2 linked regions of the Phreatobacter stygius genome follow. The protein of the gene in region 2 interacts with the protein of the main gene of each other region in a pairwise test. Links are inferred from orthologs where the notes say so. Each region holds a gene or a part of one and is shown on either strand. Other genes may lie near its edges. The genes, in order: E8M01_RS11020 and E8M01_RS31560.

Evidence for each region.
Region 1: the proteins of E8M01_RS31560 (region 2) and E8M01_RS11020 interact in binary tests that used the Escherichia coli proteins (3 or more experiments, as listed by UniProt). The link is inferred for Phreatobacter stygius from one-to-one orthologs.

What each region holds. Positions count from the first base shown.
Region 1 is NZ_CP039690.1:2,394,372-2,405,094, forward strand. The notes cover bases 4,964-7,752. They hold E8M01_RS11020 (P-II family nitrogen regulator), read right to left. Parts: upstream 6,633-7,752; coding sequence 6,294-6,632; downstream 4,964-6,293. Other genes in these bases: E8M01_RS11015 (ammonium transporter), read right to left, coding at 4,964-6,251; tesB (acyl-CoA thioesterase II), read right to left, coding at 6,933-7,752. In the rest of the region: E8M01_RS11000 (cell division protein FtsX), read left to right, coding at 1-869; E8M01_RS11005 (outer-membrane lipoprotein carrier protein LolA), read right to left, coding at 876-1,772; E8M01_RS11010 (FtsK/SpoIIIE family DNA translocase), read right to left, coding at 1,843-4,656; more of E8M01_RS11015, read right to left, coding at 4,758-4,963; more of tesB, read right to left, coding at 7,753-7,796; E8M01_RS11030 (ABC transporter permease), read right to left, coding at 7,889-8,683; E8M01_RS11035 (ABC transporter permease subunit), read right to left, coding at 8,697-9,599; E8M01_RS11040 (ABC transporter ATP-binding protein), read right to left, coding at 9,605-10,723. UniProt on the Escherichia coli protein: Involved in the regulation of nitrogen metabolism. Regulates the activity of its targets by protein-protein interaction in response to the nitrogen status of the cell.
Region 2 is NZ_CP039690.1:6,665,877-6,676,809, forward strand. Bases 3,716-6,714 are described here. They hold E8M01_RS31560 (two-component system sensor histidine kinase NtrB), read right to left. Parts: upstream 5,784-6,714; coding sequence 4,647-5,783; downstream 3,716-4,646. Other genes in these bases: ntrC (nitrogen regulation protein NR(I)), read right to left, coding at 3,716-4,634; dusB (tRNA dihydrouridine synthase DusB), read right to left, coding at 5,780-6,714. Also shown: nitrogen assimilation response regulator NtrX, read right to left, coding at 1-796; E8M01_RS31550 (sensor histidine kinase NtrY-like), read right to left, coding at 818-3,064; more of ntrC, read right to left, coding at 3,192-3,715; more of dusB, read right to left, coding at 6,715-6,820; E8M01_RS31570 (bifunctional 2-C-methyl-D-erythritol 4-phosphate cytidylyltransferase/2-C-methyl-D-erythritol 2,4-cyclodiphosphate synthase), read left to right, coding at 7,090-8,286; E8M01_RS31575 (CinA family protein), read left to right, coding at 8,288-8,797; E8M01_RS31580 (fused MFS/spermidine synthase), read right to left, coding at 8,775-10,933.

The sequences.
Region 1 (10,723 bases), 4.3 Mb from region 2 along the record:
CCTCGATCGCCGGCCGGGCGCTGGTCGTCATCATCGCCATCATGACCTTCCTCGGCTCGCTGACCGTCGGCGCGGTCGACCTGGTGCGCACCGCCGCCGATGATTGGACCGCCTCGATCGTGCGCGAGGCGACCATCCAGATCCGGCCGGCGCCCGGCCGCAACCTGCAGGTCGACGTGACCCGCGCGACCGAGGTCGCCGTCCGTTTCCCCGGCGTCGCCGATGTCTCGCCCTATACGGCGGAAGAGACCGCCCGCATGCTGGAGCCCTGGCTCGGCACCGGGCTTGCGACCGACGACCTGCCGATCCCCCGGCTGATCGTGCTCCGGCTCGCCGACGACCGGCCGGCCGACCTGGCCGGGCTCAGGCGGGCACTGGTCGAGCAGGTGCCGAGTGCCAGCCTCGACGATCATCGCCAATGGTTCGACCGGCTCAAGGCCATGGCCCGGGCGGTCGTCATCGTTGGCCTGACCATCGTCACATTGATGATCCTGACAACAGGCCTTTCGGTGATCTTCGCCACCCGCGCGGCGGTCGCCACCAACCGCCCGGTGGTCGAGGTGCTGCATTTCGTCGGCGCGCGTGATGCCTTCATCGCCGGCGAATTCCAGCGCCACTTCCTCTGGCTGGCGCTCAAGGGAGGTCTCGCCGGTGGCGGTGCCGCGATCGTCTCGATCCTGACCGCCGGCCTCATCGCCTCGCGCTGGCGCGCCACCGCCGGCGGCGATCAGATCGAGGCTCTGTTCGGCACGTTCTCGCTCGGCTCGACCGGTTATGTCGGCATTGTCGTGCTGGTCGTGCTGGTCACCACGGTCGCCGCGCTGACCTCGCGCTGGACGGTCATGCGGACCTTGAACGCGATCGACTAGAACCTGCTACTGTAGGATCCGCTCGTAATTGATCCGGAACTGCCGCTGGTCCGGCCTGCGGCTGGTGTCGAGATTGTGCACGGCGACCGAGGTCTCGTAGCCCTGTGCGTCGAACACCGTCCACTGCCGGAGCGTGAAGTCATTGGCATTGAACAGGATCATCAGCCGGTTGGTGCCGCCGATGGCCTGGCGTTCCTCCAGCATCACGATGACATAGTCGGGATCGCGGGTGACCGACGTGACATTGGCGTCGCGCAGGATGTCGACACGATCCGACAGCAGGAAACGCAACGGCGTCTGCGACAGGGGATAGATGTCTTGCGTGTTCAGCCGTCGGTCGCGCACCGCCACCGACTGGCCGTCGGCGATGATCTCGACCGGGCTCGGCGCATTGTACTGGAAGCGGATCTTGCCGGGCTTGTCGAGATAGAGCTTGCCGGTGGTGCGCCGGCCGTCCGGCCCGACCTGGACGAAATCGCCCTGCATGAAGCGGATGCCGTTGAAATAGGCGTTCACCTGCTGGGCGATGTCACGCGTATCGGCGTCGATGCCGCGGGCGGCGCGCGGCGCCTGACGCCGGACCGGCGGGGTCAACGGCCCGGCGGCCGTCGTGGTCGGCGCCGGCGCCGGCGCGGCTGCCGGGCCGGGCGGCTGCGGCATGGCGGGCGCGGTCGGCGAATCGGTCGAGGGACGCACGGCCGGCACTGGCGCAACCCGCGGCGGGCCGCCTGACGGCGCTGCCGCGCCGGGTGCCGGGCCGGATGCCGGGCCGAGCTGAAGCGGCGCGCCCTGGGCGAGCATGATCGGGCGGTCGGAGGCAGCCGCAAGCGAGGCCGCCCCGAACAGCGCGACCCCGGCCAGCAGCAGACAGGCCGGTCCCGCGATTGTCAGGCGTCTCGTCATCGCAGCTCCATGATTGGCTGGCGCGGGTGATAGGCAGTCGATAGGGCGAATTCGAGGCGAAACCCGGCCCTCAATCCGCGCCCTCGGGCAGCAGGATCTCACGCTTGCCTGCATGATTCGCCGGTCCGACGATACCTTCCCGCTCCATCCGCTCGATCAATGAGGCGGCGCGGTTGTAACCGATCTGCAGCCGCCTCTGGATATAGGAGGTCGACGCCTTCTTGTCGCGCATGACCACCTGGATCGCCCGGTCGTAGAGATCCGCCGGTTCGTCGCCGAAAGCGCCCTTGTCGAACACGGCGCCGTCCTCGCCCTCGCCGTCGGCGGCCTCCTCGTCATCGGTGGTGACCGATTCCAGATAGTCGGGCGCGCCCTGCTGCTTCAGATGACCGACGATCCGCTCGACCTCCTCGTCCGAGACGAACGGGCCGTGGACGCGGCTGATCCGGCCGCCGCCGGCCATGAACAGCATGTCGCCGCGGCCGAGCAGCTGCTCGGCACCCTGCTCGCCCAGAATGGTGCGGCTGTCGATCTTCGAGGTCACCTGGAACGAGATGCGGGTCGGGAAGTTCGCCTTGATCGTGCCGGTGATGACGTCGACCGACGGACGCTGGGTCGCCATGATCAGGTGGATGCCGGCGGCGCGCGCCATCTGGGCCAGACGCTGGATGGCGCCTTCGATGTCCTTGCCCGCGACCATCATCAGGTCGGCCATTTCGTCGACGATGACGACGATATAGGGGATCGGGTCGAGGCCCATCTCCTCCTGCTCGTAGACCGCCTCGCCGGTTTCCCGGTCGAAGCCGGTCTGGACGGTGCGGGTCAGCAATTCGCCCTTCGAACGGGCTTGCGCCATGCGGGCATTGAAGCCGTCGATATTGCGCACGCCGAGCTTCGACATTTTCTTGTAGCGCTCTTCCATCTCGCGCACCGCCCATTTGAGCGCCACGACCGCCTTTTTCGGGTCGGTGACGACAGGGGTGAGCAGATGCGGAATGCCGTCATAGATCGACAATTCGAGCATTTTCGGATCGACCATGATCAGCCGGCACTGCGCCGGCGTCAGCCGGTAGACCAGCGACAGGATCATCGTGTTGATGGCGACCGACTTGCCCGAGCCGGTGGTACCGGCCACCAGCAGATGCGGCATCTTGGCGAGATCGGCGATCACCGGATCGCCGCCAATGGTCTTGCCGAGCGCGATCGGCAGCTTTTCCTTGGCGGTGATGAAATCCTGGCTCGCCAGCATTTCGCGCAGCAGCACGTTTTCGCGCCTGGCATTGGGCAGTTCGATGCCGATGGCATTGCGGCCTGGCACCAGCGCGACGCGCGCCGAGACCGCCGACATGGAGCGGGCGATATCGTCGGCAAGGCCGATCACCCGGTTGGAGCGCGTGCCCGGCGCCGGCTCGAGCTCGTAGAGCGTCACCACCGGGCCTGGCCGGACATTGATAATCTCGCCACGCACGCCGAAATCGTCGAGCACCGAGGCGAGCGTCGCGGCATTGTCCTGCAGCGCCTCGGTCGACATCGAGACGTCGCGTTCGGAGGGCTTGGGTTCGGTCAGCAGGTCGAGCGGCGGCAGCTCATAGCTGTCGTCGATGCCGTCGGGCGGCGGCAGCGGCAGCTTCTGCTGGACCGCCACCGGGCGGGGGGCGGGTGCCGGCGCGTGAATACGCGGGCCACGGCCATCGGCGGCTGGGCGGGGTTCGACCTCGAATGGCGGTTCGTCGTCGACGGGCGGCCGGCCGGCGAGGCCCGGCGCGATGCGCGGTGCATCCACCTCCGGCTCGTCCTGACGGACCCGGGCCGGCGGCGCGTGATAGGTCCTGGGCGCCCGTTCGGCGGCCGCCTCGACCACCGGCTCGCGGCGCGCGCCGGTTGCCCGGGCGGCCACCGGAAAGTCGTCGTCCGGTTCGGTGAAGAAGGCTTTCGCGCGTGCGGCGAGACCCGGTGTCGCCGGTTCGGCGCGGCCGGCAGGCGCGCCGGCCGCGGCGCGCGCCAGATCCGGCGCTTCGCCCGCCATGCGCTTCAGCTTGGCCTTGGCCGACAGGACGCCATGGGCCAGCGCGCCGAGGCTGTTGGCGGCAAAGCCGCTGAGCCGTCCCGGCTCCTGGTCGTCGCTGCCGCGCACGCGCACCGCCCGCGCCGGGGCCAGCTCGTCGGCGAGCTCCTCCTCGGGCGGCCGGGCCGCCTTGATCATGACGCCGGCGGCGATCGCCGCGACGAACAGCCCAAGCCCCAGAATGGCAATGGCGACGAAGCCGCGCGTCAGGCCGGAGAGATTGCCGGCAACCGCGCTGATCACCGCCAGGCCGCCGTCGCCGATGACACCGCCGATACCGGTCGGCAGCGGCCAGCCGCGCGGCGCCTGCACCACGGAAGCGGCAACCGCCAGGATCATGCCGGCGGCGATGCCGAGCGGAATCCGCAGGCCTTCGCGATCGAACGGCCGGTTGGTGACGAAGCGCCAGCCCCACGCCGCCGCGACCCCGATGAGGCCAATGGCGCCGAGCCCGAACAGCTGCATGAGCAGATCGGCGAGGATCGCGCCGGGACGGCCGACCCAGTTCTTCACCGGCGCATTGGTGGCATGGCTGAGCGACGGATCGCCGGCGGTCCAGGTCATCAGGGCAAGCGCGGCCAGGCCGACGGCGGCAAGGATCGCAAGGCCGCCGATCTGTCGGATCTTGCGGCGCATTGCACCCTTCATCGCTTCGGGAAAGATCGAAAGCCCGGTATGCCGCCGCGCCACAGCCATGTCGGTCGCATCCTGTGAAGGGAGGGCCGGACGGGACATCCGCGCGCAGGCGGACGCCCCGGAAAGCCATCCGGTTCGTGAACCTGAACTTAGCGAGGCAAGGGTTGACGGGTGATTAACCATCGCCCGATTGGCCGGGTCGCGCGCCCTGCTGCCGGCATAAAGAAAACCCCCGGCGCGCTGCGCCGGGGGTCGTGTCGAGTCTCGAAAGCAGGCGGTCAGGCTCAGGGATTGTAAGCCCGCTCGCCATGCTCGGCGAGATCGAGACCCTCGCGCTCGCGGTCGGCGGAAACCCTCAGGCCGACGATCACGTCGACGATCTTGAACAGCACCAGCGAGCCGACGCCGGACCAGACCAGGGTCAGAAGCACCGCCTTGACCTGGGCCATGAAGGCCGGGCCGAATTCATAGGCCGCGACCGCCAGTTCGCCCGGCTTGGTTTCGTAGTCGGGGATGCCGACGCCGCCGAGCGAGGTATTGACCAGAATGCCGGTCGCCAGGGCGCCGATGATGCCGCCGACGCAATGGATGCCGAAGACGTCGAGCGAGTCGTCGTAGCCGAAGGCGTTCTTCACCGTCGAGCAGAAGACGAAGCAGACGCCGCCGGCGACCAGGCCGAGGACGATCGAGCCCATCGGCCCGGCGAAACCCGAAGCGGGTGTCACCGCGACCAGACCGGCAACGGCACCGGAGACCGCGCCGAGCAGCGAGGGCTTGCCCTTGGCCGCCCATTCGACGAACAGCCAGGACAGCGCCGCGGCGGCCGTCGCCACCAAGGTGTTCATCATGGCGAGCGCCGCCGTGCCATTGGCTTCGAGGTTGGAGCCGGCATTGAAGCCGAACCAGCCGACCCAGAGCAGGGCGGCGCCGATCAGGGTCATGACCAGCGAATGGGGCGGCATCAGTTCCTTGCCGTAACCGATGCGCTTGCCGATGACGAGGCAGCCGACCAGGCCGGCAATGCCGGCATTGATATGGACCACCGTACCGCCGGCGAAGTCGAGAGCACCCCACTGATAGATCAGGCCGGCATCGGCCTTGACCGCGGCGAGCTTGGCTTCGGCCGCCGCCTTGGCGGCTGCGTCGGCACCGGCTGCTGCGACCGCCTTGACCGCGTCGGCAATAGCGTCGGGACCGGCCCAGTACCAGACCATATGGGCGATCGGGAAGTAAATGAAGGTCACCCACAGGACCACGAACAGGATGACCGCGGAGAACTTCGCCCGCTCGGCGATGGCGCCGATGATCAGCGCCGGCGTGATGCAGGCGAAGGTCATCTGGAAGCAGATATAGGCGAGTTCGGGGATCACCACGCCGTTCGAGAAGGTCGCGGCGGTCGAATTGGCATCGACCCCGATCAGGAAGGCCTTGGAGAAGCCGCCGATATAGGCATTGAGCCCGCCGCCGCTGGTGAAGGTGAGCGAGTAGCCATAGACCACCCAGATGATCGCCACGAGAGCAACGATCACGAAGATCTGGGTGAGCACCGACAGCATGTTCTTGGTGCGCACGAGGCCGCCATAAAACAGCGCCAGGCCCGGAACCGTCATCAACAGCACCAGCACCGAGGAAACCAGCATCCAGGCGGTGTCACCCGGATTGGGCTTCGGCGGCGTCGGCGCCGGCGCCTGGGCCAGCGCCGGTTCGACGAAGACTGCCGCGGCGGCCAACAGCGCAAGCGCCGTGAAGCCCCACCGGGAACATATGGACTTGGTCATGTGGGAGTACTCCGGAAGGATATTGGGCGTTTGGGGGCCGCGTCAGAGCGCGTCGACGTCGGTCTCGCCGGTGCGGATGCGCACGGCATGCTCGATCGAGGTCACGAAGATCTTGCCGTCGCCGATCTGGCCGGTCTTGGCGGCGCCTGCGATGGCCGCGACGACCTTGTCGACGTCGCCGGCCGGGACAGCCACCTCGATCTTCAGCTTCGGCAGGAAGCTGACGGCATATTCGGCGCCGCGATAGATCTCGGTATGGCCCTTCTGGCGGCCATAGCCCTTCACTTCCGTCACGGTGAGGCCGTGGACCCCGATGCCGGTCAAGGCATCGCGGACCTCCTCCAGTTTGAATGGCTTGATGATAGCCATCACGATTTTCATATCGACATCCCCGAATTGGCTTCGCCGGAAGGCACCGGGTTGAAGCGTTGCTGGCGGCTCTTCGGCCCAACCCGAGCGGGGGCTGCGATCCGAACCAGGGACAGGGAATCAAGTCGCGTGCCAGTCGCACACGGCTCTGAAAAATGAAGTTATTTCAAATAGATAGATAGGGCTCCGGAAGTCTCTCCGAGAGCTTTCTCTGATTTTTGCCCAAACAATAGGCAATACAAAGCGTGCCATAAAGCCGCCGCAGCTTTGCCATGGCGGATTGCCCAGGAAATGTGCAGAATCGGAAACCGGTCACGTGCCGCGAAGCGGCCGGATCAACCCTTCCTGGGCGACTGACGCCACCAGCAACCCGTCGCGGGTGAAGATCGAGCCACGCGAAAAGCCGCGCGCGCCCTGGGACGACGGCGAATCCTGCGCATAGAGCAGCCATTGGTCGGCGCGGAACGGTCGGTGGAACCACATGGCGTGGTCGAGGCTGGCGCCCTGGATCGTCGCATCGAACAGGGTCCGCCCATGCGGGATCAGCGCTGCATCCAAAAGCGTCATGTCGGAGGCATAGGCCAGCACGCAGCGATGGACGATCGGATCGTCAGGCAAGGTGCCGGTCGCCCGGATCCAGGCGTGGAATTTGCCCTCGGGCTGACGCACGCCGCGATAACGCTCAAGTTCGACCGGACGCAATTCGATCGGCCGCTCACGGGCGAAATAGGCCTTCACCGCCGGCGGCGCCGCGGGGTCGAGATTGCGGCCGATCTCGGCCTCCGCCGGCAGGCTCTCCGGCGGCGGCACGTCGGGCATGCCGAACTGATGCTCGAAACCACCCTCTTCGACCTGAAACGAGGCGGACAGCGAAAAGATCGCGGCGCCGTGCTGGATCGCCAGCACCCGCCGGGTCGAAAAGCTCTTGCCGTCACGAATGCGCTCGACCTCATAGATGATCGGCGCCTTGGGATCGCCGGGCAGCACGAAATAGGCATGCAGCGAATGCGGTGCGCGGGCCTCGACGGTGCGGCAGGCAGCGACCAGCGCCTGGCCGATCACCTGGCCGCCGAACACCCGCTGCCAGCCCTCTTTCGGGCTCTGGCCGCGGAACAGGTTCACCTCGAGCCGCTCGAGATCGAGGATCTTCAAGAGGCGGTCGACGGCTGCGGACATGAGCGGGAAGGCTCCGGCGAGGGCTTAGACTGATCGCAGAGACCATCTTGGACGGATCGAGGTCAACCCCTCCCGGCCACGATCCCTTCCAACTACTGCCGCTTGGCGAGCGCATCCCGTTTGGTGGCGAGCGAGGCGGCGATCACCGCAATCGTCACCGCCGCGATCATCAGCGTGCAGATCGCGTTGATTTCCGGCGTCACGCCGAGCCGGACCTGGCTGTAGATGCGCATTGGCAAGGTGGTTGCCCCGGGGCCGGTGGTGAAGCTCGCGATCACCAGATCGTCGAGCGAGAGCGTGAAGGCGAGCAGGAAGCCTGCGATGACCGCCGGGGCGATGATCGGCAGGGTGACCCGGAAGAACACCTGGGCCGGCGAAGCGCCGAGATCGGCCGCCGCCTCTTCCAGCGACGCATCGAAACTGACCAGCCGCGACTGCACCACCACCGCCACGAAGCCGAGCGTGAAGGTCGCGTGCGCCACCGTCACCGTCCAGAAGCCGCGATCGATGCCGAGCGAGACGAACAGGAGAAGCAGCGACAGTCCGGTGATCACCTCGGGCATGACCAGCGGCGCATAGACCATGCCGGTGAACAGGAAGCGCCCGCGAAAGCGCAGGTAGCGGGTCAGCGCGAGCGCCGCGAAGGTGCCGATGACGGTGGCGATGACCGCCGAGACGAACGCGACCTTGGCGGTCATCCAGGCCGAATCGAGGAGCTGGCGGTTGTCCAGGATCGCGCTGTACCAGCGCGTCGAAAAGCCGCCCCAGACGGTGACCAGCTGGCTGGCATTGAACGAGAACACGATCAGGATGACGATCGGCAGGTAGAGGAAGCCGAAGCCGAGCGTCAGCGCGGTGGCGTCGATCAGGCGGGAGCGCCGGTTCATCGCCAGTCCCTCTTCATCGGGCAGCTTCCAGCTGGCGCGCCTGCAGGTGCTGATAGACCATGATCGGCCCGACCAGCACGACGAGCAGCAGGATGGCGACGGCTGACGCCACCGGCCAGTCGCGATTGGCGAAGAACTCGGTCCACAACGTCTTGCCGATCATCAGGGTTTCCGAGCCGCCGAGCAGATCCGGGATCACCACTTCTCCGGTGATCGGGATGAAACACAGGAAGCAGCCGGCAATGATGCCCGGCAAGGTCAGCGGCACGGTGATGCGCCAGAACGCCAGCCAGGGCGGGCAGCCCAGATCATTGGCCGCTTCCAAGAGGCTCCGGTCGATCCGCTCCAGCGCCGCATAGAGCGGCAGCACCATGAAGGGCAGGTAGGAATAGACCACCCCGATCAGGATCGCCGTCTCGGTATTGGCGATCTGCAGGCGCGTGCCGATCAGGCCGAGGCCGAGCAGCAGTTCGTTCAACAGCCCTTCGGGTTTGAGGATGCCGATCCAGGCATAGACCCGGATCAGGAAGCTGGTCCAGAACGGCAGGATCACCGCCATGACCAGGAGCGGCCTGAACCGTTCCGGAGCGCGGGCCATGGCATGGGCCATGGGGTAACCGATGATCAGCAGGATCAAGGTGCCGATCACGGCGATCCGGAGCGATGAGACGAAGGCGTCGATATAGAGACTGTCGCCGACGATCACGCCATAATTGGCCAATGACAGCTGGCCTGCCTTGTCGAGCCAGCCGGCCAGGCCGTCGCCAGCCTGGAAGACCGGCTCATAAGGCGGTACCGCGGTCGCCACCTGCGACAGCGACATTTTCGCGACGATGGCGAAGGGCACCAGGAAGAACAGCGCCAGCCAGAGATAGGGCACCAGGATGGTGACGCGGCGGGTGGCGCGATCGCTCATGGCCGCTACCGGGTCAACAGGACGAGCGCGTCGGCCGCGACCGCCAGGCGCACCGGCTCGCCCCAGGTGATCGGCCGCTCGACCAGGCGCGCGGCATTGGCGACCGCGGCGCGCAAGCGCAGGCCGCCGGCCCCGATCACATAGGTGGTCCAGTCGCCGAGATAGCCGATATCGTTGACGACGCCGTCGATCACCGTCCAGCCGTCGGGAGCCGGCTCGCCGCTCCTGAGGATGCGGGTCTTCTCCGGCCGCCAGGCAACCGCCACCGCCTGGCCGGCCGACACGGCCTCGGCCGCCTCGACGCTGACCCGTCCGGCAATCGCCGTCTCGATCGTCGCACGCCCGCCCTCGACCGCCGCGACCTTGCCCTCGATCAGGTTGATGTCGCCAATGAAGCCGGCGACATAACGGCTCGCCGGTGCCTCGTAGATCACCGGCGGCGGCGCCACCTGTACCACATGGCCCTTGTCCATCACCGCGATGCGGGTCGCCATGGTCATCGCTTCGTCCTGGTCATGGGTGACGATGACAAAAGTGATGCCGAGCCGCTCCTGCAGGGCGATCAGCTCGAACTGGGTCTCCTCGCGCAGCTTGCGGTCGAGCGCGCCGAGCGGTTCGTCGAGCAGCAGGACCTTCGGCCGCTTGACCAGCGCGCGGGCGAGCGCCACGCGCTGGCGCTGGCCGCCGGACAATTGATGCGGTTTGCGGCCGGCATAGGCTTCGAGCTTGACCAGTTTCAGCATGGCCGCGACCCGTTCGTGGATCTCGTCCTTCGGCAGTTGCTCCATGGCCAGGCCGAAGGCGATGTTCTTCTCCACGCTCATATGTGGAAACAGCGCATAGGACTGGAACATCATGTTGACCGGCCGCCGATGCGCCGGCACGCCGGCGAGGTCCTGGCCGCCGAGCAGCACGCGGCCGGCGCTCGGCGTTTCGAAGCCGGCGAGCAACCGCATCAGCGTGCTCTTGCCGCAGCCCGACGGCCCGAGCAGCGCGAAGAATTCGCGCTCATAGATCTTTAGCGTCAGGTCTTCGACCGCCGGCTCGGCGCCGTAGCGCTTGGTCACCCCGTCATAGACGACCAGCGGCTCCAGCCTCGGATCGTCCCATGGCGCGAAGGTGGA
Region 2 (10,933 bases):
CCCCGCCGACGCGCTGGAAGCTCTGCTCGACCAGCACCCGCAGGATGCGGTTCTGCGTCTCGCGCGGCATGTCGGCGATCTCGTCGATGAACAGGCTGCCGCCATGGGCCTCTTCGAGTGCGCCGACCTTGCGTCCCCCGCCGTTCTGGCTCTCGGCCCCGAACAGCTCGATTTCCATGCGCTCCGGCGTGATCGCCGCGGCATTGATCACGATGAACGGCCCATTGGCGCGCACCGAGGTCGTGTGGATGGTGCGGGCGGTCAATTCCTTGCCGGCGCCGGAGGCGCCGAAAATCATGATCCGGCTGTTGGTCGGCGCCACCCGCTCGATCGTCTGGCGCAGCTGGTTCATCGCCGAGGAGCGGCCGACCAGCCCGGTGGCCTGCCCGGAAATCTGCCGCAGCGCCTTGACCTCGCGCCTCAGCCGGGAGGTTTCGATGGCGCGCTCGGCGACCAGCACCAGCCGGTCCGACTTGAACGGCTTTTCGATATAATCATAGGCGCCGCGCTTGATCGCCGAGACGGCGGTCTCGATATTGCCGTGGCCGGAGATCATCACCACCGGCACGTCCGGATGGCGTTCCTTGACCACGTCGAGAAGCTGCAGGCCGTCGAGCCGGCTGCCCTGCATCCAGATGTCGAGGAAGATCAGGTTGGGCCGACGCGCCTCGATCACCGCCAGCGCCTCGTCGGAATTGCGGGCGGTGCGGGTTCGATAGCCTTCGTCGTCCAGAATACCCGCGACGATGTCACGGATATCCACCTCGTCATCGACCACCAGAATATCGCCTGCCATACTACGAAACCCGTTCCGATCTCACTCGGCCGCCGTGGCGGATGCCACGACGACTTTCTGGTCCTTGAAACTCAAGCGGATGCACGCCCCTCGTATCCGTCCCTCGGCATCTGGCGGCGCGTCGAACAGGCCGAGGCCGCCGCCATGCTCTTCGAGGATCTTGCCGACGATCGCGAGCCCCAGTCCCGTTCCCTTGGTGCGGGTGGTGACATAGGGCTCGAGCAGCCGGTGACGGTTCTCCTTAGGTAAGCCCATTCCGTTGTCGATCACGTCTATCGCAAAGAAAGGCGGATTTGCGACCAGGCGCACCATGATGCGTCCCTTGCCGCGCTCATCCTCAGGAACCGCCGCGATCGCCTCGGTTGCGTTCTTGATGATATTCGTCAGGGCCTGGCTGATCAGGCGGCGATCGAACGAGGCCGGCCACGGGCCTTCGGCAATATCCGCGGCGATATCGATCTCGGGATAGCCGATGCGCATCATGAACACGGCTTCGCGCACGGTCTCGGCGACGTCCTCGCGCTCGAACACCGGCTTCGGCATGCGGGCGAAGGAGGAGAACTCATCGACCATCCTGCCGATGTCGCCGACCTGGCGGATGATCGTGTCGGTACACTGGTCGAAAACCTCGCGGTCCTCGGTGATCACCCGGCCGTATCGCCGCTTCAGGCGCTCGGCCGACAGCTGGATCGGGGTCAGCGGGTTCTTGATCTCATGGGCGATGCGGCGCGCGATATCGGCCCAGGCCGAGGTGCGCTGGGCCACCACCAGGTCGGTCACGTCGTCGATGGTGACGACCGCGCCATGGGCACCCTCCTCGTCGGCCTCCAGCGCGACCCGCACCACCAGGGTTCGTTCGCGCCCGCCGCGCACCAGCATGACCTGGCCCTGGACCAGATTGGCGCCGCCCTGGCCCGCGCGGCCGATCAGGTCGGCGAGCTCGGGCACTTTCTCGGCCAGCACCGCCCCCGACAGTTCGGCACTGGCAAGGCCCAGAATGTCGGCGGCCGAGCGGTTCATCAAGGTGACGTGGCCGGCCTCGTCCAGGCCGAGCACGCCGGCGGTCACGCCCGACAGCACGGCTTCGGTGAAACGCCGGCGGCTGTCGATCTGGTCGCGGGCGCTGATCAGATCCTCGCGCTGCTGGCGCAATTGCGCGGTCATCTTGTTGAACGTGTCGCCGAGATTGGCGAGATCGCCCTCCGACTTGCGGATATGGACTTCGACGGCGAGATCGCCGGCCGCGACCTGGTCGGCGGCGCCGATCAGGCGCCGGATCGGCTGGACCAGGCGGTTGGCGAAGCTCAGGCCCAGGAACACCGACGACAGGGTCACCAAAAGCGCGATCAGCGCGAACATCAGGGCGAAGGCGATCTGCAGGCCAAGCCTGCGGTCCTGCAGCTGCTGATATTCGAACAGCCCGAACTGGGTTGCCCTGAGGTGCTCGCCAATGCGCGGATTGATCGGCCGGACAATGTAGAGGAACTCGTCGATCCCGCGCTTGAGCCTGAGGATCGCCTCGATGAAGTCGCGCTCGCCGCGCGAGGCGACATTGACGATGATGTCGTCGGTCTTGCTCACCTCGTCGAGAATCGACGCCGGAATGCTGAAATCGACCTGCACCGGCAGGTCGGCCGCCTCGACCACGCTGCCGTCGGGGCGGACCAGCCTGACCACCGCGAAACCGCGCACCAGCGCCTGGGCGGTCAGGAACCGTTTGAAATCGACCTGCCGGCTGTCCAGCGCCCGGATCCGCTCGATATCCTGGGTCAGCGCGCCGGCTTCCGCCCGGACCAGCTCGATCTGCTCGCCGACATAGGCATTGGCGACCTGCGCCGAGGCCTCGACGGCGCGTCTCACACCGCCGGAGAAAATGCCCTCCATGCCCCGGTCGAGCGTCACCGAGGCGGCCACCGCCAGCACCGCCACGGGAATAGAGGCGACGAAGGCGAACAGCCGCACGACCCGTTCGTGCAGGCGCGAGGCGGCCTGGCCGCTGCGCCGGGCGCGCCTCAGCGCCAGGATCTCCCGGACGATCATCAATACCAGCAGCAGCACCAGGACGGCATCGACCACCAGGACGCTGAGCACGACCTCGTGGGTCGGCGTCACCGGCGAGAGCCCGGTGACCAGCAGGAAGGTGACGAGCCCCGCCAAGAGGGCGACGCCGACCATGACGGGCCCTGCCCGCCCGGAACGCAGGCGCGGCATGCTCGCCGCGCTGTCGATGACACGGATCGCGGGATCGGGCGGTGCTTGAGCCGTCATGCAGTGAATGCTCTCCGGACGGAGCGTCGAGCAGCCCTTATTGGCAGCTCGACAGCCCAATCGCAAAGGAATCCTGCGGCCCTCTTACAACAACTGTGTCCGAAAAGTCACGTAATCGGGCTTCACGTCACCGCGAGGTGCGGATCACCTGGATGTCCAGGTCGCGCACTTTCTTGCGCAATGTGTTGCGATTGACCCCGAGCAGATCGGCCGCCTTGATCTGGTTGCCGCGGGTCGCCGCCAGCGCCGCCGAGATCAGCGGGATCTCCACTTCGCGCAAGACCCGGTGATAGAGGCCGGGCGGCGGCACGTCGTCGCCGAACGATTTGAAATAGGTTCCCATGTGGCGTTCCACCGAGGCCATCAGGGTCTCGTCCTCGCGTGCCGCCTCGCGCGACGACATCGGCTCCGGCGTCGACAATTCATTGTCGATGATCGGCCCGGTGATGATTTCCTGCGGATAGAGCGCGGTCAGCCGCCGGATCATGTTCTCGAGTTCACGGACATTGCCCGGCCAGCGATAGCGCTTCAGTTTCTCCATCGCGCCGGAATCGATCTGCTTGGCCGGCAGGCCCTCGCGCTCGGCCTGGGCGAAGAAGTGGCGGACCAGATCCGGAACGTCGTCGCTGCGCTCGCGCAGCGGCGGCAATCTCAGCGGCACGACATTCAGCCGGAAGAACAGGTCCTCGCGGAACATGCCCTGCTGGATCTGCTGGCGCAGGTCCTTGTTGGTCGCGGCGACGATCCGGACATCGGCCTTGATCGGCGTGCGCCCGCCAACGGTTGTATATTCGCCCTGCTGCAGCACCCTGAGCAGCCGCGTCTGGGCCTCCATCGGCATGTCGCCGATCTCGTCGAGGAACAGCGTGCCGCCTTCGGCCTGCTCGAACCGGCCGGGATTGCGCGCCTGCGCGCCGGTGAACGCGCCCTTCTCGTGGCCGAACAGCTCGCTCTCGATCAGGTCGCGCGGGATGGCCGCCATGTTGATCGCGACGAAAGGCCCGGCGCGGCGCTTGCCGTAATCATGCAGGGCGCGCGCGACCAGTTCCTTGCCGGTGCCGCTTTCGCCGACGATCATCACCGTCAGGTCGGTCTGCATCAGCCGGGCCAGGACCCGATAGATGTCCTGCATGGCCGGCGACCGGCCGACCAGGGGGATCGTGTCGGCGTCGGCCAGCGGCGCCTTGCCGCCGAGCTTGCCTTTCGGCTCGGCCAGCGCCCGCCCGACGATCGACACCAGTTCCTTCAGGTCGAACGGCTTCGGCAGGTAGTCATAGGCGCCGCGTTCGGAGGCCTTGATCGCGGTCATGAAGGTGTTCTGCGCACTCATCACCACCACCGGCAGCTCCGGCCGGAGCTTCTTGATGCGCGGCAGCAGATCGAAGGCGTTCTCATCGGGCATCACCACGTCGGTGATCACGATGTCGCCGTCGCCCTGGGCGACCCAGCGCCACAGCGTCGTGGCATTGCCGGTGAGCCTGACGTCATAACCGGCCCGCGACAGCGCCTGGTTCAGCACCGTCCGGATCGCGGCGTCGTCATCGGCGACCAGGATCGTTCCCGTCGGCATAGGTGAACCTCGTCAAAGAGCTTTGCGGCCGTTGATGTCGCCGTGCGACACGCGCGCCATGGGCAGGAGAATCCGGAACAGGGTCTTCCGGGGCTGACTGTCGCATTCGACAATGCCGCCATGGTCGCCGACGATCTTGGCGACCAGGGCGAGCCCGAGGCCGGAGCCCGAGCTCTTGGTGGTGACGAAGGGGTCGAACAGGTGCGGCAGCAGGTCGTCGGGCACGCCTGGGCCGTTGTCGCGCACGCAGACCTCGAGCGGCAGCGCGACCCGGGTCGCCGTGCCCGGCATGGTCAGCCGGACACCCGGGCGGAAGGCGGTGGAGAGCATGATCTCGCCCTCGCCGGTGTGGTCGCCGATCGCCTCGGCCGCATTCTTCATCAGGTTGAGGAAGACCTGGATCAGCTGATCGCGATTGCCGAACACCGGCGGCAGTGACGGGTCATATTCCTCGGCGAAACGGATGTGCCGGGCAAACCCCGATTGCGACAGCTTCTTCACATGTTCCAGCACGACATGGATATTGACCGGCTCGCGCTCCACCGGCCGCTCGTCGGAAAACACCTCCATGCGGTCGACCAGCTTGACGATGCGATCGGCCTCGTCGCAGATCAGCCGCGTCAGGGTGCGGTCCTGGTCGTCGACCGAGGTTTCCAGAAGCTGGGCGGCGCCGCGAATGCCCGACAGCGGGTTCTTGATCTCGTGCGCCAGCATGGCGGCGAGCGCCGTGACCGAGCGCGCCGCTCCGCGATGGGTCAATTGCCGGTCCATCTTGTCGGCAATGGTCCGTTCCTGAAGCATGACGACGACGGCGCCGGCACGCTCCGGCATCGGCGCGACATAGATGTCGACCACCCGCTCCGCGCCGTTGCGCGGCGTGCCGAGATCGACCTTGTATTCGTTGACCGGCGCGCCGCGATCGCGGACCTGCTCGATCAACGCCAGCAACGGGCTGCCGAAGGGCACCAGCTCGCGCAGGGCGTGGCGCTGCAGCACCGGAATCGAGGCCTGGAAGAAGGCTTCCGCGGCGGCATTGCCGTCGAGGATCGTGCCATCAGACGAAACGCTCACCACGGGATGCGGCAAGGCGTTCAGAATCGAATCATGCGCCTCCATCGACGAGGCGGCAGGCTTGGTCGCAAGCGTCATGCTGCAGCCCTCCAGGCCAGCGCGTCATAGGCCTCGTCGAGCGCCGCGATCACCTGTTCCGGCTGGTCGAGGGTCAGCACCCGCCGGCGCGCCGCCGACAGCGTCATGGCCGAAGCGCCGGCCTGGCCGGCCGCCACGTCCAGGGCCCAGCCGAGATGTTTGCGGGCATGGCGCACGCCGACGGCGACGCCGTAATGGGTGAGCTGCGCCTCGTAGAGCTCGACGGCGACGTCGCGCTGGCTGGCGAGATCCGGATCGGCCGGCACCGCCATGCCGGCCAGGTGGGCCGCCACCTGGGCCAGGAACCAGGGTTTGCCCTGGGCGCCGCGGCCGATCATCACGGCATCGGCCCGCGCCCTGTCCAGGCAATCGGAGGCCTGCTCGACGGTCGCGACATCGCCATTGGCGACCAGCGGCACGCCGATGGCGGCGCGCACCTCAGCGATCAGCGACCAATCCGCCTGCCCCTTGTAGAACTGCTGGCGGGTGCGGCCGTGCACGGTGATCAGCTGGATGCCCGAGGCCTCGGCGCGGCGCGCCAGCTCCGGCGCATTGATCGATGCCTCGTCCCAGCCGAGTCGCATTTTCAGCGTCACCGGCACATCGACTGCCGCAACGGTGGCCTTGATCAAATTTTCAGCAAGATCGAGGTCGCGCATCAGCGCCGAACCGGCATAGCCGCCGGTCACCCGCTTGGCCGGGCAGCCCATGTTGATGTCGATGACCTTCGCGCCGGCACCGGCGGCCACCTTGGCCCCCTCGGCCATCCAATGCGGCTCGCAACCGGCGATCTGGACCACGTGCAGGTCGAGCCCGTCGCCTTCGGCGCGCAGGCGCGCCTCTTCCTCGCCCAGCGCCAGGTCGTCGCTCGGCACCATCTCGGACACCACCCAGCCGGCGCCGAAGCGCGCCACCATCCGGCGGAACGGCGCATCGGTGACACCCGACATCGGCGCAAGCGCCACCGGGCTGGCGATCCGATGCTGGCCAATCGACAAAGCCACGGCCGAAGGCGTCGTGGTCGAAATGTGAGCCATCCGAATGCCTATTTCCTGTGCGTCTAACTGAGTGCCTACAGTTTAGACATCATTGCCGCACTGCACAAGAGGATTGCTGTGCTGATCGACAGGAAGACAGCCGCGGCCCGGGCTGCCGGCGCGGAATTCCCGCCCGGGCCATGGCCTCATCATGCGGCCAAGGCGGACCGGCGCCGGAAGGCCGGCGTCACCGGCGCAGTCTCTGGTCCCGGCCGGCCGTAGCCGGTTGGAGAATTCCGGGCTAGGTAACGGGTGAACGGGCCCGACGCATGATGAAACCGACCAGAACCATTGCCGCGCTGATCGTCGCGGCCGGACGAGGCAGCCGGGCCGGCGATGGCCTGCCCAAGCAATACCGCCGCGTCGGGCAAAGCCCGCTGCTTGCCCATTCCGTGGCGATTTTCGCCGGGCATCCGGCGATCTCGACGGTGCGGGTGGTGATCGATCCGGCCGACCAGCAGCTCTACCGCGAATCGGTCGCGCAGGCCGCGACGCTCGGCGCGCCGGTCCCCGGCGGCCCGACGCGGCAGGCCTCGGTGCGGGCCGGGCTCGAGGCCCTGGCGGCCGACGCCCCCGACCTCGTCCTGGTGCATGACGCGGCCCGCCCCTTCGTGTCGTTCGACCTGATCGATCGGGCGCTGGCCGCCCTGTCCGTGCCGGGCAGCCTTGCCGCGGTCCCCGGCACGGCCTTGGTCGACACGATCAAGAGCGTCGACGCCGCCGAGACCGTCACCGGCACCCCTGCCCGGCTCGCCCTGCGCGCCATCCAGACGCCGCAGGCTTTCGATTTCGCCGCCCTGCTCGCCGCCCACCGCCGCGTTGCCGGCGAGCCCGGCTTCGCGGCGACCGACGACGCCGCGGTGATGGAATGGGCCGGGCATCCCGTCCGGGTGTTTCCGGGCGATCCGGCCAATGTGAAACTGACCTATCCAGCGGATTTCGCGGCGGCCGAGCGCCTGATGACACGGACCATCGCAATGAATGATGTGCGCATCGGCCAGGGCTACGACGTCCACGCCTTCGGCCCCGGCGACCATGTCTGGCTCGGCGGCGTCAGGATCGCCCATGACCGCGGCGTGATCGCCCATTCGGACGGCGACGTCGTCCTGCACGCGCTGACCGACGCCTTGCTCGGCGCCATCGCCGACGGCGATATCGGCAGCCATTTCCCGCCGAGCGATCCGCAATGGCGCGGCGCGTCGTCCGACCGGTTCCTGGCCCATGCCGGCGCGCTGATCGCCGCGCGCGGCGGCCGGATCGGCAATATCGACATTACCGTGGTCTGCGAGGCGCCGAAGGTCGGGCCGCATCGCGATGCCATGCGGGCCCGCATCGGCGCGATCCTCGGACTTGAGGCGGAGCGCGTCGCCATCAAGGCGACAACCAGCGAACAGATGGGCTTTGTCGGCCGCCGCGAGGGCCTGGCGGCCCTGGCGGTCGCAACCGTCAGGCTTCCGGGAGACTGACATGGACGAGGCAAGGATCCGCGCGGCCGCCAGCGAAGTGCTCGACCTCTGCCGCGCCAGGAAACTCATGGTGGCGACCGCCGAGAGCTGCACCGGTGGCCTGGTCGCCGGCGCGCTCACCGCCATTGCCGGTTCCTCCGACGTGGTCGACCGCGGCTTCGTCACCTATACCAATGACGCCAAGCACGAGATGCTCGGCGTTCCCCAAGCCGTGCTGGCAAGTGTCGGGGCGGTGTCGCGCGAGACCGCCGAAGCCATGGCGCGTGGCGCGCTCGGGCGGTCGAAGGCGCATCTTGCCGTGGCGATCACCGGCATTGCCGGCCCGGGCGGCGGCAGCGACGCGAAACCGGTGGGACTGGTCCATTTCGCCGCCGCCGCGCGCGACGGGCGGCTGGTCGCCGAGGAGCGCCGGTTCGGCGCGATCGGCCGCGACGCGGTGCGCGCCGAGAGCGTGGCGGTCGCGCTCGGACTGCTCAAGACCCTGGCGGTCAGCGCCGGTAGTGCGCGATGATCGCGCCGAGAATGTTCGAATAGTCGTCGGTCCAGGGCCGCACCGTGCCGCCGTCCTGGTCATGCCAGCCACGCGCGGCATCGAGCGCCCCGAAGGCTGTCGGCTGCTCGGCGACGATCGCGGCGATCACGCCGAATTTCATCTCCTCGAGTTGGTCGGGCGACGCGGTATAGTCGTTGACGCGCACCGCCATGCCCTGGTCGGCCGCGATCGCCGCGACCACGGGGCCAAGACGCATGTGCCGGTTGGAAATGTGCATGACGATCATGCCGCCGGGGGCGATCTTCTTCCGGTAGATCGCCATCGCCTCGCGCGTCAGCAGATGGCCGGGGATCGAATCGGATGAAAAGGCATCGATCACCAGCACGTCCAGGGCGCCTTGCTCGCCCTCCGCGAGCGTCAGCCGGGCGTCGCCCAGGATGACCGGCGCGCGCGGCGTGCAACTGCGCAGGAACGAAAAATCGCGGCGCGCGATGCGCTCGATTTCGCTGTCGATCTCGAAGAAGCGCCAGTCGTCTCCAGCCTCGGCGTAACAGGCGAGGCTGCCCGAGCCCAGGCCGACGACGCCGACGCGGATCGGCCGGCCGAGCCTTTCGCGGGTGGCGACAAGCGCGCCGCCCAGCGGTCCGGCGGAATGGTAATAGCTGAGCGGCTCCGGGCGCCCGGCCGGCGGCCGTCCGCTGGCGTCGGCCAGCCGTTCGGCGCCGTGGAATGTCGTGCCATGCTGGAGCAGCCGGAACTGGCCGTCGCCACGGGTCACCACCCGATGCACGCCGAAGAAGCTGCGGGTCGTCCGGGTATCGCCCGAATCGTTCTGGTAGACGCGCACGACGCCGAGCGCCAGCACGAGCGACAATGCCAGGCGAAGCGGCTTGCCGCGCCAGAGCATGGCGGCGACCAGGGCAAGACCCATGACCGCGGTTGCCGCGACCACCAGGGCGAGCCGCGGCGCCACGCCGAAGAGGCTCGCCGGCACGAGCAGGATGACGCAGGCGACCGCCAGCCCCTGCGCGATCCGGTCGGTCCTGATCGCCTGCCACGACGCGCCCGGCCGGCACAGCACGGCCAGCACCAGCATCAGCGGATATTCGACCACCCAGTTGAACAGCTGCGGCGCCAGGAGGCCGGCGAAGACCCCGCCCACGACGCCGCCAAAGGACATCCACAGATAGAAGGCGGTCAGGTGGCGGGGCGCCGGCCGGCGGTTGGCCAGCTCGCCATGGCAGACCATGGCGGTGACGAAGAAAGCGGCCAGGTGCAGACCGATCTGGACCGCCAGCGAACCGAGCAGCGCCGGTTTGGCGAGCGAAAGGATCACCGCCACCAGCAGGAACGGCTGAACCATGACCATCAGGCGGTGCGGGATGACCGGCCGGTCCTGGAACACCACGACGAAAGTGAGCAGAAACAACCCGAGCGGCAGCACCCACAGGAACGGCGCGGCGGCGACATCGGTCGACAGATGTGCGGTCACCGCAACCAGCAGGGCGGACGGGACGCAGGAGAGGCCGATCCAGCCGATGATCGCCTTGATCCGCGGCGCCGGCGCGGCGCTTGCGCTCGCGCGATCGCGGTCGAGCTCCCGGCCGTCCGGACCAAGGGCGCGGACCAGGGTCACGCCGCAGGCCGCGACCAGCGCGATCAAGAGATAGAAACCCTGGGACCAGGCGGTGATCTGGACACCGAGCGTCGACAGGGGTTCGATCAGAAACGGATAGGCAAACAGCGCCAGGAACGATCCGACATTCGACGCGGCATAGAGCACATAGGGATTTCGGGCCTGGACGTGGCCGGTCCGGGCAAACCAGGCCTGCAAGAGCGGCCCATTGGCGGACAGGGCAAAGAACGGCAGCCCGATCGATGCCGCGAACAGGCCGAGCAGCCAGAACGCTTCGCCACTGGCGGGCGGACGCCCCCAGCCGGCGGCAATGCCGAGCGGCAGTGCGAGCGACGCGCCGGCCAGCACCATGACATGCAGGATCACCGCGACGCGCGGGTTCAGCCACGTGGTCAGGGCATGGGCATAGGCATATCCGAACAGCAGAACCGTCTGGAAGAACACCATGGCGACCGACCAGACGCCCGGGCTGCCGCCGAGCACCGGCAGCACCATCTTGGCGAACAGCGGCTGCACCG